One region of the Streptomyces ficellus genome, then DNA from elsewhere that is predicted to be linked to it. Evidence: riboswitches for the same ligand, from Rfam matches in the RefSeq annotation. Region 1 holds a riboswitch; the other holds the start of a gene.
The links. A riboswitch is a leader RNA that binds a small molecule or an ion and turns the genes downstream of it on or off. The one in region 1 is predicted to bind S-adenosylmethionine.
Positions count from the first base shown of each region.

Region 2: another riboswitch for S-adenosylmethionine. It lies ahead of EIZ62_RS24175 (aminotransferase class V-fold PLP-dependent enzyme); the one in region 1 lies ahead of thrC (threonine synthase).

Region 1 covers NZ_CP034279.1:3,991,128-3,995,659, reverse strand. Annotated here, with positions in the region: gene EIZ62_RS17910 (ubiquitin-like small modifier protein 1) at 144-422, opposite strand; gene thrC (threonine synthase) at 459-1,766, opposite strand; SAM riboswitch class I at 1,760-1,905, opposite strand; gene EIZ62_RS17900 (glucosyl-3-phosphoglycerate synthase) at 2,021-2,965, shown strand; gene EIZ62_RS17895 (alpha,alpha-trehalose-phosphate synthase (UDP-forming)) at 3,011-4,456, shown strand; gene EIZ62_RS17890 (KGGVGR-motif variant AAA ATPase) at 4,509-4,532, opposite strand, start outside.
Region 2 covers NZ_CP034279.1:5,406,479-5,411,010, forward strand. Annotated here, with positions in the region: gene trpD (anthranilate phosphoribosyltransferase) at 32-1,096, shown strand; SAM riboswitch class IV at 1,561-1,678, shown strand; gene EIZ62_RS24175 (aminotransferase class V-fold PLP-dependent enzyme) at 1,799-3,157, shown strand; partial or broken gene EIZ62_RS24180 (glycerate kinase family protein) at 3,153-4,295, opposite strand; gene EIZ62_RS24185 (SLC13 family permease) at 4,292-4,532, opposite strand, start outside.

The DNA.
Region 1 (4,532 bases):
ATCTTGTCGCAGCCGCGCAATCTCTCATATGCGCGCGGCACAGGCGGCGGCGGGGACTTCCCCAACTCTACCGCGCTCAACCATGCAGAATTGCCCCCTCCGCTTCTCTCGCGGAGGGGGCAACACCGGTCACGCGGTGTGGGTCAGCAACCGCCGGCGACGGCCGGGATGATCGACACGCCCGCCCCGTCCGGGGTGGCCGTCGCCAGACCGTCCTCGAAGCGCACGTCGTCGTCGTTGACGTACACGTTCACGAAGCGGCGCAGCTTGCCCTGGTCGTCCAGGACGCGGGCGGCGATGCCCGGGTGGTTCTTCTCCAGCGACTCGATGACCTCGGAGAGGGTCGCCCCCTCCGCCGGCACCTCGGCCTGCCCGCCGGTGTACGTACGGAGGATCGTGGGGATGCGGACGTTGACGCTCATGTCGTGATGCTGCCTTTCGTGCGGGCTCGGTACGGGTCAGGCCAGGCCCGCGTCGCGGAACGCGTCCAGGCTCGGGCGGATCGTCGCGGTCGGGCCGGTGGTCGGCGCGACGGCGTCGAGGGTCTTCAGGCCGTCACCCGTGTTGAGCACGACCGTGGTCAGCGACGGGTCCAGCACCCCCGCCTCGAACAGCTTCTTCGTCACGCCCACGGTCACACCGCCCGCCGTCTCGGCGAAGATGCCCTCCGTACGCGCCAGCAGCTTGATCGCCTCGACGACCCGCTCGTCGTCGACGTCCTCCACCGCGCCACCCGTCCGGCGGGCGATGTCCAGCACGTACGGACCGTCCGCCGGGTTGCCGATGGCGAGCGACTTCGCGATCGTGTCCGGCTTCTGGGGCCGGACGACGTCGTGACCCGCCTTGAAGGCCGCCGACACCGGGGAGCAGCCCTCCGCCTGCGCGCCGAAGATCTTGTACGGCTTGTCCTCGACCAGACCCAGCCTGACGAGCTCCTGCAGCCCCTTGTCGATCTTGGTCAGCTGCGAGCCGGACGCGATCGGGATGACCAGCTGGTCGGGCAGCTCCCACCCCAGCTGCTCGCAGATCTCGTACGCGAGGGTCTTCGAACCCTCCGCGTAGTACGGCCGCAGGTTGACGTTCACGAAACCCCAGCCCTCGCCCAGCGGGTCGCCGATGAGCTCGGAGCAGAAGCGGTTGACGTCGTCGTAGTTGCCCTCGATACCGACCAGGTCGTCGCCGTAGACCGCGGCCATCACGACCTTGCCCTGCTCCAGGTCGTGCGGGATGAACACGCACGAACGGAACCCGGCCCGCGCGGCGGCGGCGCCGACGGCACCCGCGAGGTTGCCCGTCGAGGAGCAGGACAGCGTGGTGAAGCCGAAGGCGCGGGCGGCCTCGATCGCCTGGGCGACGACCCGGTCCTTGAACGAGTGCGTCGGATTGCCCGAGTCGTCCTTGACGAACAGCTTGCCCGGCTCCGCGCCCAGCTCGCGCGCCAGGTTGTCCGCGCGGACCAGCTGGGTCCAGCCCGGGTTCAGGTTCGGCTTGTCCGCCACGTCGGCCGGCACCGGCAGGAGAGGGGCGTACCGCCAGATGTTGGCGGGACCGGCCTCGATGCGCTTACGCAGGGCTTCCGGGTCACCCACCGGCAGGTCGTAGGCGATCTCCAGCGGCCCGAAACACAGCTCACAGGCGAAGATCGGGCCGAGCGGGAAGCGCTCGCCGCACTCGCGACAGGAGAGGGCGGCAGCAGGCCCGAGGTCGACGTTCTTGGCGGTGGCGACAGTCTGTACAGCCATGGAGGCGAGGCCCTTTCTCCTCATCTTCCTCATGGCGCGCTTCGCCATGAGACGGATTTGGCACCTTCCCTAGCCGGGGCCCCGCGCATGGTGGTTGCGAGTGCCGACTGGAGGGTTGCCGGGGCTTCAACGGGCCGTGTCCCTCTGCCCCTCTGGATGAGCGGTATTCGATTGTTTTCGCGGGGACCCGACATGCGACGGTCATCCGCGTTGTTCAAGACTGTAACCGAACCCCCGGACACCTGAGACGGTCGTCCGATACGCGAGATGGAGATCACGTGCTGGAAGAGGTGGAGCGCTGGCTGGAGCAGCGGTCCTGGTCCGTGGCCGACCGGCCGCTCGACCGGCTGCTCGCGGCCAAGCGCGGCACGACCGTCAGCGTCGTCCTGCCGGCGCTCAACGAGGAGGCCACCGTCGGCGAGATCGTCACCGTGATCCGCCGCGACCTGATGTCCGCCTCCGCCCCCCTCGTCGACGAACTCGTGGTGATCGACTCCGGGTCCACCGACCGCACCTCCGAGGTGGCAGCCGCGGCCGGGGCGCGCGTCGTGCACCGCGACGCGATCCTGCCCCGCATACCCGCCCTCCCCGGCAAGGGCGAGGTCCTGTGGCGCTCGCTCCTCGTCACCGGCGGCGACATCGTCTGCTTCGTCGACGCCGACCTGCGTGACTTCTCGGCCGACTTCGTCACCGGCATCGTCGGCCCCCTCCTCACCGACCCGTCCGTCCACTTCGTCAAGGCCATGTACGACCGCCCCCTCGCGGGCGCCCCCGGCCGCGGCGGACGGGTCACCGAGCTGGTGGCCCGGCCACTGCTCAACCTCCACTGGCCGCAGCTCGCCGGCTTCGTCCAGCCCCTCGGCGGCGAGTACGCGGCCCGCCGCAGCCTGCTGGAACGGCTCCCCTTCCCCGTCGGGTACGGTGTCGAACTCGGCCTCCTCGTGGACGCCCTGCACACCGTGGGCCTCGACGCCCTCGCTCAGGTCGACGTGGGCGTCCGGAAACACCGGCACCAGGACGAACGGGCACTCGGCCGGATGGCCGCGGCGATCTACCGGACCGCACAGGTGCGGCTGTCCCGCGGACACCTGGTGCGGCCCCGGCTCACCCAGTTCGACCGGGCCGACCACGGCTTCGTACCGCGCACCCACGACGTCGACAGCGAGGAACGCCCGCCCATGACCGAAGTGGCCGAGTACGCACGCCGCCGCCGGGTGGCCTGATCGGCGCACGTTTGAGCGTTTGGGCAACGGGCTAGGTTCGTCTCCATGGCAGCCCAGATTCTTGTCGCCTCGAACCGCGGTCCCGTCAGCTACGCCCCCCGTGCGGACGGCACGTTCGACGCCCGGCGCGGCGGGGGCGGGCTGGTGTCGGGACTGTCCGCGATCGGGCCCGACGCGGGCGCCCTGTGGGTGTGCGCCGCGCTCAGCGACGGCGACCGGCAGGCGGTCCGGCAGGGCGCCGCGGCCGAGCCGGGCGTGAAGATGCTCGACATCGACGCGGCCGTGCACGCCGACGCCTACAACGGCATCGCGAACTCGGTGCTCTGGTTCGTGCACCACATGCTCTACCAGACGCCCCTGGAGCCCGTCTTCGACGCGGAATTCCGCCGGCAGTGGGCGTCCTACCGCCTCTACAACCGCGCCTTCGCCGAGGCGCTCGCCGAGGAGGCGGGCGACGGCGCCGTCGTCATCGTCCAGGACTACCACCTGGCCCTCGTCCCCGGCATGCTCCGCGAACTCCGGCCCGACCTGCGCATCGGCCACTTCTCCCACACCCCGTGGGCGCCCACCGAGTACTTCGCCATGCTCCCCGACGACATCGCCGAGGAACTGCTGCTCGGCATGCTCGGCGCGGACCGGCTCGGCTTCCTGACCTGGCGCTGGCTGAAGGCCTTCCAGTCCTGCTGCGCGCGCTCGCTGCGGGACATGGACGTACGGACCACCTGGGCCAAGGACCTCCCCCCGACCGTCGAGCACTCCGCACACGGCCGCCCCCACCGCACCGAACTGGGCGTGCACGGCCTCGGCGCCGACGCCGACTTCCTCCGCGAGCGCTCGCGCCGCCCCGACGTCGCCGACCGGATGGCCGCCCTGCGCGACCAGATCGGCCCCGACCGCAAGACCATCGTGCGCGTCGACCGCACCGAGCTGTCCAAGAACATCGTCCGCGGCCTCCTCGCCTACCGGCACCTGCTCGCCGAACGCCCCGAATGGCACGAACGGGTGGTGCACCTCGCCTTCGCCTACCCCTCCCGGCAGGACCTCGCCGTCTACCGCGACTACACCGCCCAGGTCTCCCGCCTCGCGGACGAGATCAACGCGGAGTACGGCCGCGACGGCTGGACCCCGGTGATCCTGCACGTCGAGGACGACTTCGCCCGCTCCCTCGCCGCGTACCGCCTCGCGGACGTGGCGCTCGTGAACCCCGTACGCGACGGCATGAACCTCGTCGCCAAGGAGGTCCCCGTCGTCTCCGACGCGGGCTGCGCGCTGGTCCTCTCGCGCGAGGCGGGCGCGCACGAGGAGCTGGGCGACGACGCGATCACGGTGAACCCGTACGACGTCGTCGGCACGGCGGACGCCCTCCACGAGGCGCTGACCCTCTCCCCCACCGACCGCGCGGACCGCACCAAGCGCCTCGCCGCCGCGGCGACGTCCCTCCCGCCCTCCCGCTGGTTCCTCGACCAGCTGAACGCCCTCCGCACGCTCTGACCGGCCCCTGCGGGGCGGGCGGGCATCTCCCGCTCCGCAGGACGGAGCCCGGTCAGGGACGGATGACCCTCACCCG
Region 2 (4,532 bases), 1.4 Mb from region 1:
ACCGCTGTACGCACGGACACCAGGAGCGACCATGAGCGCTGTGAACCCCGCTGGAGGCGACACCGCGGCGGGCCGCTCATGGCCCGACGTCCTGAACGCCCTCCTGGAAGGACGCGACCAGAGCGCCGACGCCACGGCATGGGCGATGGACCGCATCATGCGGGGCGAGGCCACCGACGCCCAGATCGCCGGCTTCGCCGTCGCGCTGCGGGCCAAGGGCGAGACCGTCGAGGAGATCACCGGCCTGGTCCGCGCCATGTACGCGCACGCCAACCTCATCGACGTCCCCGGCCCGACCGTCGACCTCGTCGGCACCGGCGGCGACGGCGCCAAGACCGTCAACATCTCCACCATGGCCGCGATCGTCGTCGCCGGCACCGGCGCCAAGGTCGTCAAGCACGGCAACCGCGCCGCGTCCTCCGCCTCCGGCTCCTCCGACGTCCTGGAGAAACTGGGCGTCAACCTCGACCTCACGCCCCGGCGGGTCGCGGAGGTCGCCGAAGAAGCCGGCATCACCTTCTGCTTCGCCGTGAAGTTCCACCCCGCGCTGCGCCACGTGGCCGCCGCCCGCAAGGAACTGGGCATCCGCACCACGTTCAACTTCCTCGGCCCGCTGACCAACCCGGCGCGCGTGCGGGCGCAGGCCACCGGCGTCGCCGACGCCCGGATGGCCCCCATCATGGCCGGGGTGCTCGCCGAGCGCGGCTCCTCCGCCCTGGTGTTCCGCGGCGACGACGGGCTGGACGAGCTGACCACCACGGCCACCTCCCGTGTGTGGGTCGTCCGCGACGGCTCGGTGCGAGCGGAGACGTTCGACCCGCGTGACGTGGGCATCGACCTCGTGCCCGTCGAGGCGCTGCGCGGCGCGGACGCCTCGTACAACGCGGACGTGGCCCGCCGGATGCTGGGCGGCGAGACCGGGCCCGTACGGGACGCGGTCCTGCTCAACGCGGCGGCCGCGCTGGTCGCCCTGGAGCCCTCGGACGCGCCGCTGACGGACCGCCTCGCGTCGGGCATCCGCCGCGCGGCCGAAGCCGTCGACACGGGCGCGGCGAGGGCGGCGCTGGAACGCTGGGTCACGGCGAGCAACGCGTAACCCCTGCGGGGCGGTGGCCTGTCGGCCCGGCCGGCCACCCACCGCCCCGCACCCGGCGACGTACCCGGGCGTACCCGGACCACCCACGTCCCGCGGTCGGCGACGTACCCGGGGTGGGGCCGTGCAGGGTCGCCCCCGCAGGGGTTGGCGGCGCAGGCGCGGCTCCCCTACGCGTAACCCAAGGCCGCCGGCCCCGAGGAGGCGAGCCCGGAGGGGCCACGCCCCACCCCCACCGGGGGGGCACCGCACCCAAGGCACCGCCCCGCAGGGAACTGACGACGGGCACCGCTCCGGTCCCGTTGTGCCCACCCTCCCCCAAGCTCTCGGCTTCGCTCGAGCAGGGGGGACCCCCATCGCCCTGCGGGACGATTGCCCACAACGGGTGGGGTAGGAGCCGCCCTGCGGGGCGTCCGGAGTTCGGACGTGGGTTGCGGCAGGCGGCGCGTGCCGTTAAGTTCGGCGCAGGTCATGAGTGACAGCGACTACGGCCCCGGCCCGCTGTCCGGCAACCCTCCGTCCGTGGCGGGGTGCCCCGGGTGAAGACCAGGCCGCAGGCGGTGAAGTCCGCGGCAAGCGCGGACCCCTGCACACCCTGGGGTCCTGGTCCTCAAGGGAGCAGTCTCGTGAGCAAGCGAATGCGATAGGGCGTAGCGCCCCTTCTTCGGTGTCCCCTTTTCGCCTTGCCCCGTACGGGAGTTCGCCATGTCTGTCACCACCATTGCCGCCGACCAGTCCGTTTGTGCCCATCTGTCCGTTCTGGGGCGGGATGTCACCGTGCCGCTGGTCACCGGCGGTGAGGTCACCTACGCCGCGCTCGACTACGCCGCCAGCGCCCCGGCCCTCCAGCGGGTGTGGGACGACGTGGCCGCGTACGCGCCGTACTACGGCAGCGTGCACCGGGGCGCCGGGTACCTGTCGCAGCTGTCGACCGACCTGTTCGAGAACAGCCGCGTGGCGGTGGCGGAGTTCCTGGACTGCCGCGAGGACGACCAGGTCGTCTTCACCCGGTCGACCACGGACTCGCTGAACCTGCTGGCCGCCGCGCTGCCGGAGGGCTGCCAGGTCTTCGTGTTCGAGACCGAGCACCACGCCTCGCTGCTGCCCTGGCGGGACGCGCGGGTCACCTACCTCGACGCGCCCCGCACCCCGGGCGAGGCGGTCCGGACGCTGGAGAGGGCGCTGGCGGACCGGGACCCGTACGGGCCGGCCCTGGTGTGTGTGACCGGCGCGTCCAACGTGACCGGCGAGCTGTGGCCGGTGCGGGAGCTGGCCGCCGCCGCCCACGCGCACGGCGCCCGGATCGTCCTGGACGCGGCCCAGCTGGCGCCCCACCACCCGGTGTCCGTGCGGGAGTTGGACGTCGACTGGGTGGCGTTCTCCGGGCACAAGCTGTACGCGCCGTTCGGCTCCGGTGTCCTCGCCGGGCGGGCCGACTGGCTGACCGGGGCCGAGCCGTACCTGGCCGGCGGGGGCGCGTCCCGCAAGGTGGCTCGGCGGACCGACGGCGGGGTGGACGTCGAGTGGCACACCACCGCCGCCCGGCACGAGGCCGGATCGCCCAACGTCATCGGGGTGTACGCGATCGCCTCCGCGTGCAAGGCGCTGACCGAGGCCGGGTTCGGCGACCTGGTCGCCCGCGAGCAGTACCTGATCGGCAAGGTCCGCGAGGGGCTCGCCGAGGTGCCCGAGGTGAAGGTGCTGTCGCTCTTCGGCGACGAGGCGCCCCGGGTCGGTGTCATCTCCTTCGTGGTGCGGGGCTGGAACAGCTCGCACTTCGCGGCGGCCCTCTCCGCCGAGTACGGAATCGGCGTCCGCGACGGCCTGTTCTGCGCCCACCCGCTGGTGCGCACCCTGCTGGGCAGCGACCCGCAGGACGTCGGCGAGTGCGGGGCGCCCGACGGCGGGACGACCTCGCTGAACGCCATCCGCGTCAGCTTCGGGGCGGGGACGCCGGACGAGCACGTCGACCGGTTCGTTCGGGCCGTGAAGGAGCTCGTCCGGGACGGGGCACGCTGGAACTACCGTACGGAGGACGGGCGCTGTGTGCCCGACCGCGGCTGATCCGGGTGCCGATCAGGATCGTCCGCAGCGCCCGTTCGGCGGCGTCCGCGAGGAGTTCGGCGGCCCGGTCCAGGGCCTCCGGAAGCGGTAGCGGGCCGGGCGCGATCGACTCGTAGGCGTCGAGGCCCGCGTTCATGGCGCCCTCGCCGAGCGTACCGGCGAGGGCGAGGACCGGGACGCCCGCCTCCCGGGCGCGCCGCGCCACCTCGCCCGGGACCTTGCCCCGCGTGGTCTGGGCGTCCAGGGCGCCCTCGCCGGTGATCACCAGGTCGGCGTGGGCCAGCCGGGCGGTGAGGTCCAGCCCGTCGAGGAGCACCTCGAAGCGCGGGAGCAGCCGGGCGCCCACCGCGGCGAGCCCCGCGCCCAGCCCGCCCGACGCCCCGGTGCCGGGCGCGGTGCGCAGGTCCACCTGCGGGGCGCAAGCACTGGTCAGGGCGGCCGCCCAGTGCTCCAGGGCGACCGACAGCTCCTCGCACCGCGCCGGGCCACCGCCCTTCTGGGGGCCGAACACCCGGGCCACGCCCCGCTCGCCGCACAGCACGTTGTACGGGTTGCACGCCACCAGCAGTTCGGTGTCCGCCAGCCGGGGGTCGAGCGCGCGGAGGTCGAGGGTGGTGAGCCGGGAGAGCTCGGCTCCGCCGTGGGGGAGTTCGGTGCCAGAGGCGTCGAGGAGCCGGACGCCCAGCGCCTGGAGGGCGCCCGCGCCGCCGTCGGAGGTGCCCGAGTCGCCGCAGCCGACCAGGATCCGCCGGGCGCCCGCGTCGAGGGCGGCGCGGATCAGCTCGCCGACGCCGTACGTGGTGGTGGCGCCGGGGTCGCGGCGGTCCGGCGGCACCAGGGCCAGCCCGGCGACCGCGGCCATCTCCACGACCGCCGACCCGTCCCCGAGGAGCGCGAAGTGGCTGTCCACCGGGTCGCCCAGGGGGCCCGTGGCGGTGCGGGGCACCAGCCGCCCGCCCGTCGCGGCGGCCAGCGCCTCGGCCGTACCCTCACCTCCGTCGACCAGGGGGATCAGGTCCGGCTCCGCGTCGGGCAGGACCCGCAGCAGCCCTTCGGCGATGGCGTCGGCGGCCTGCCGCGCGGACAGGGACTCCTTGAAGCCGCCGGGTGCGACGGCGATGCGGTACGGGTGGCTCATGGCTGGGTCTCCAGGAGGACGGGCACGCCGAGCAGCGGCCAGACGGTCAGGGCGAACAGCAGGACCAGGCCCGCCGTGAGCGGGGCGAGCACCGCCGACAGCCGCAGCAGGTCGCGCGGGGTGTAGGTGGGCACCCCGTCGGGGAGGTCGGAGAACAGGGCGACCGGCTTCGCGGAGGCGGGCAGCGTGTGGCAGAACCCGGCCGCGGCGGTCGAGGCCAGCGCGGCGGCCACCGGG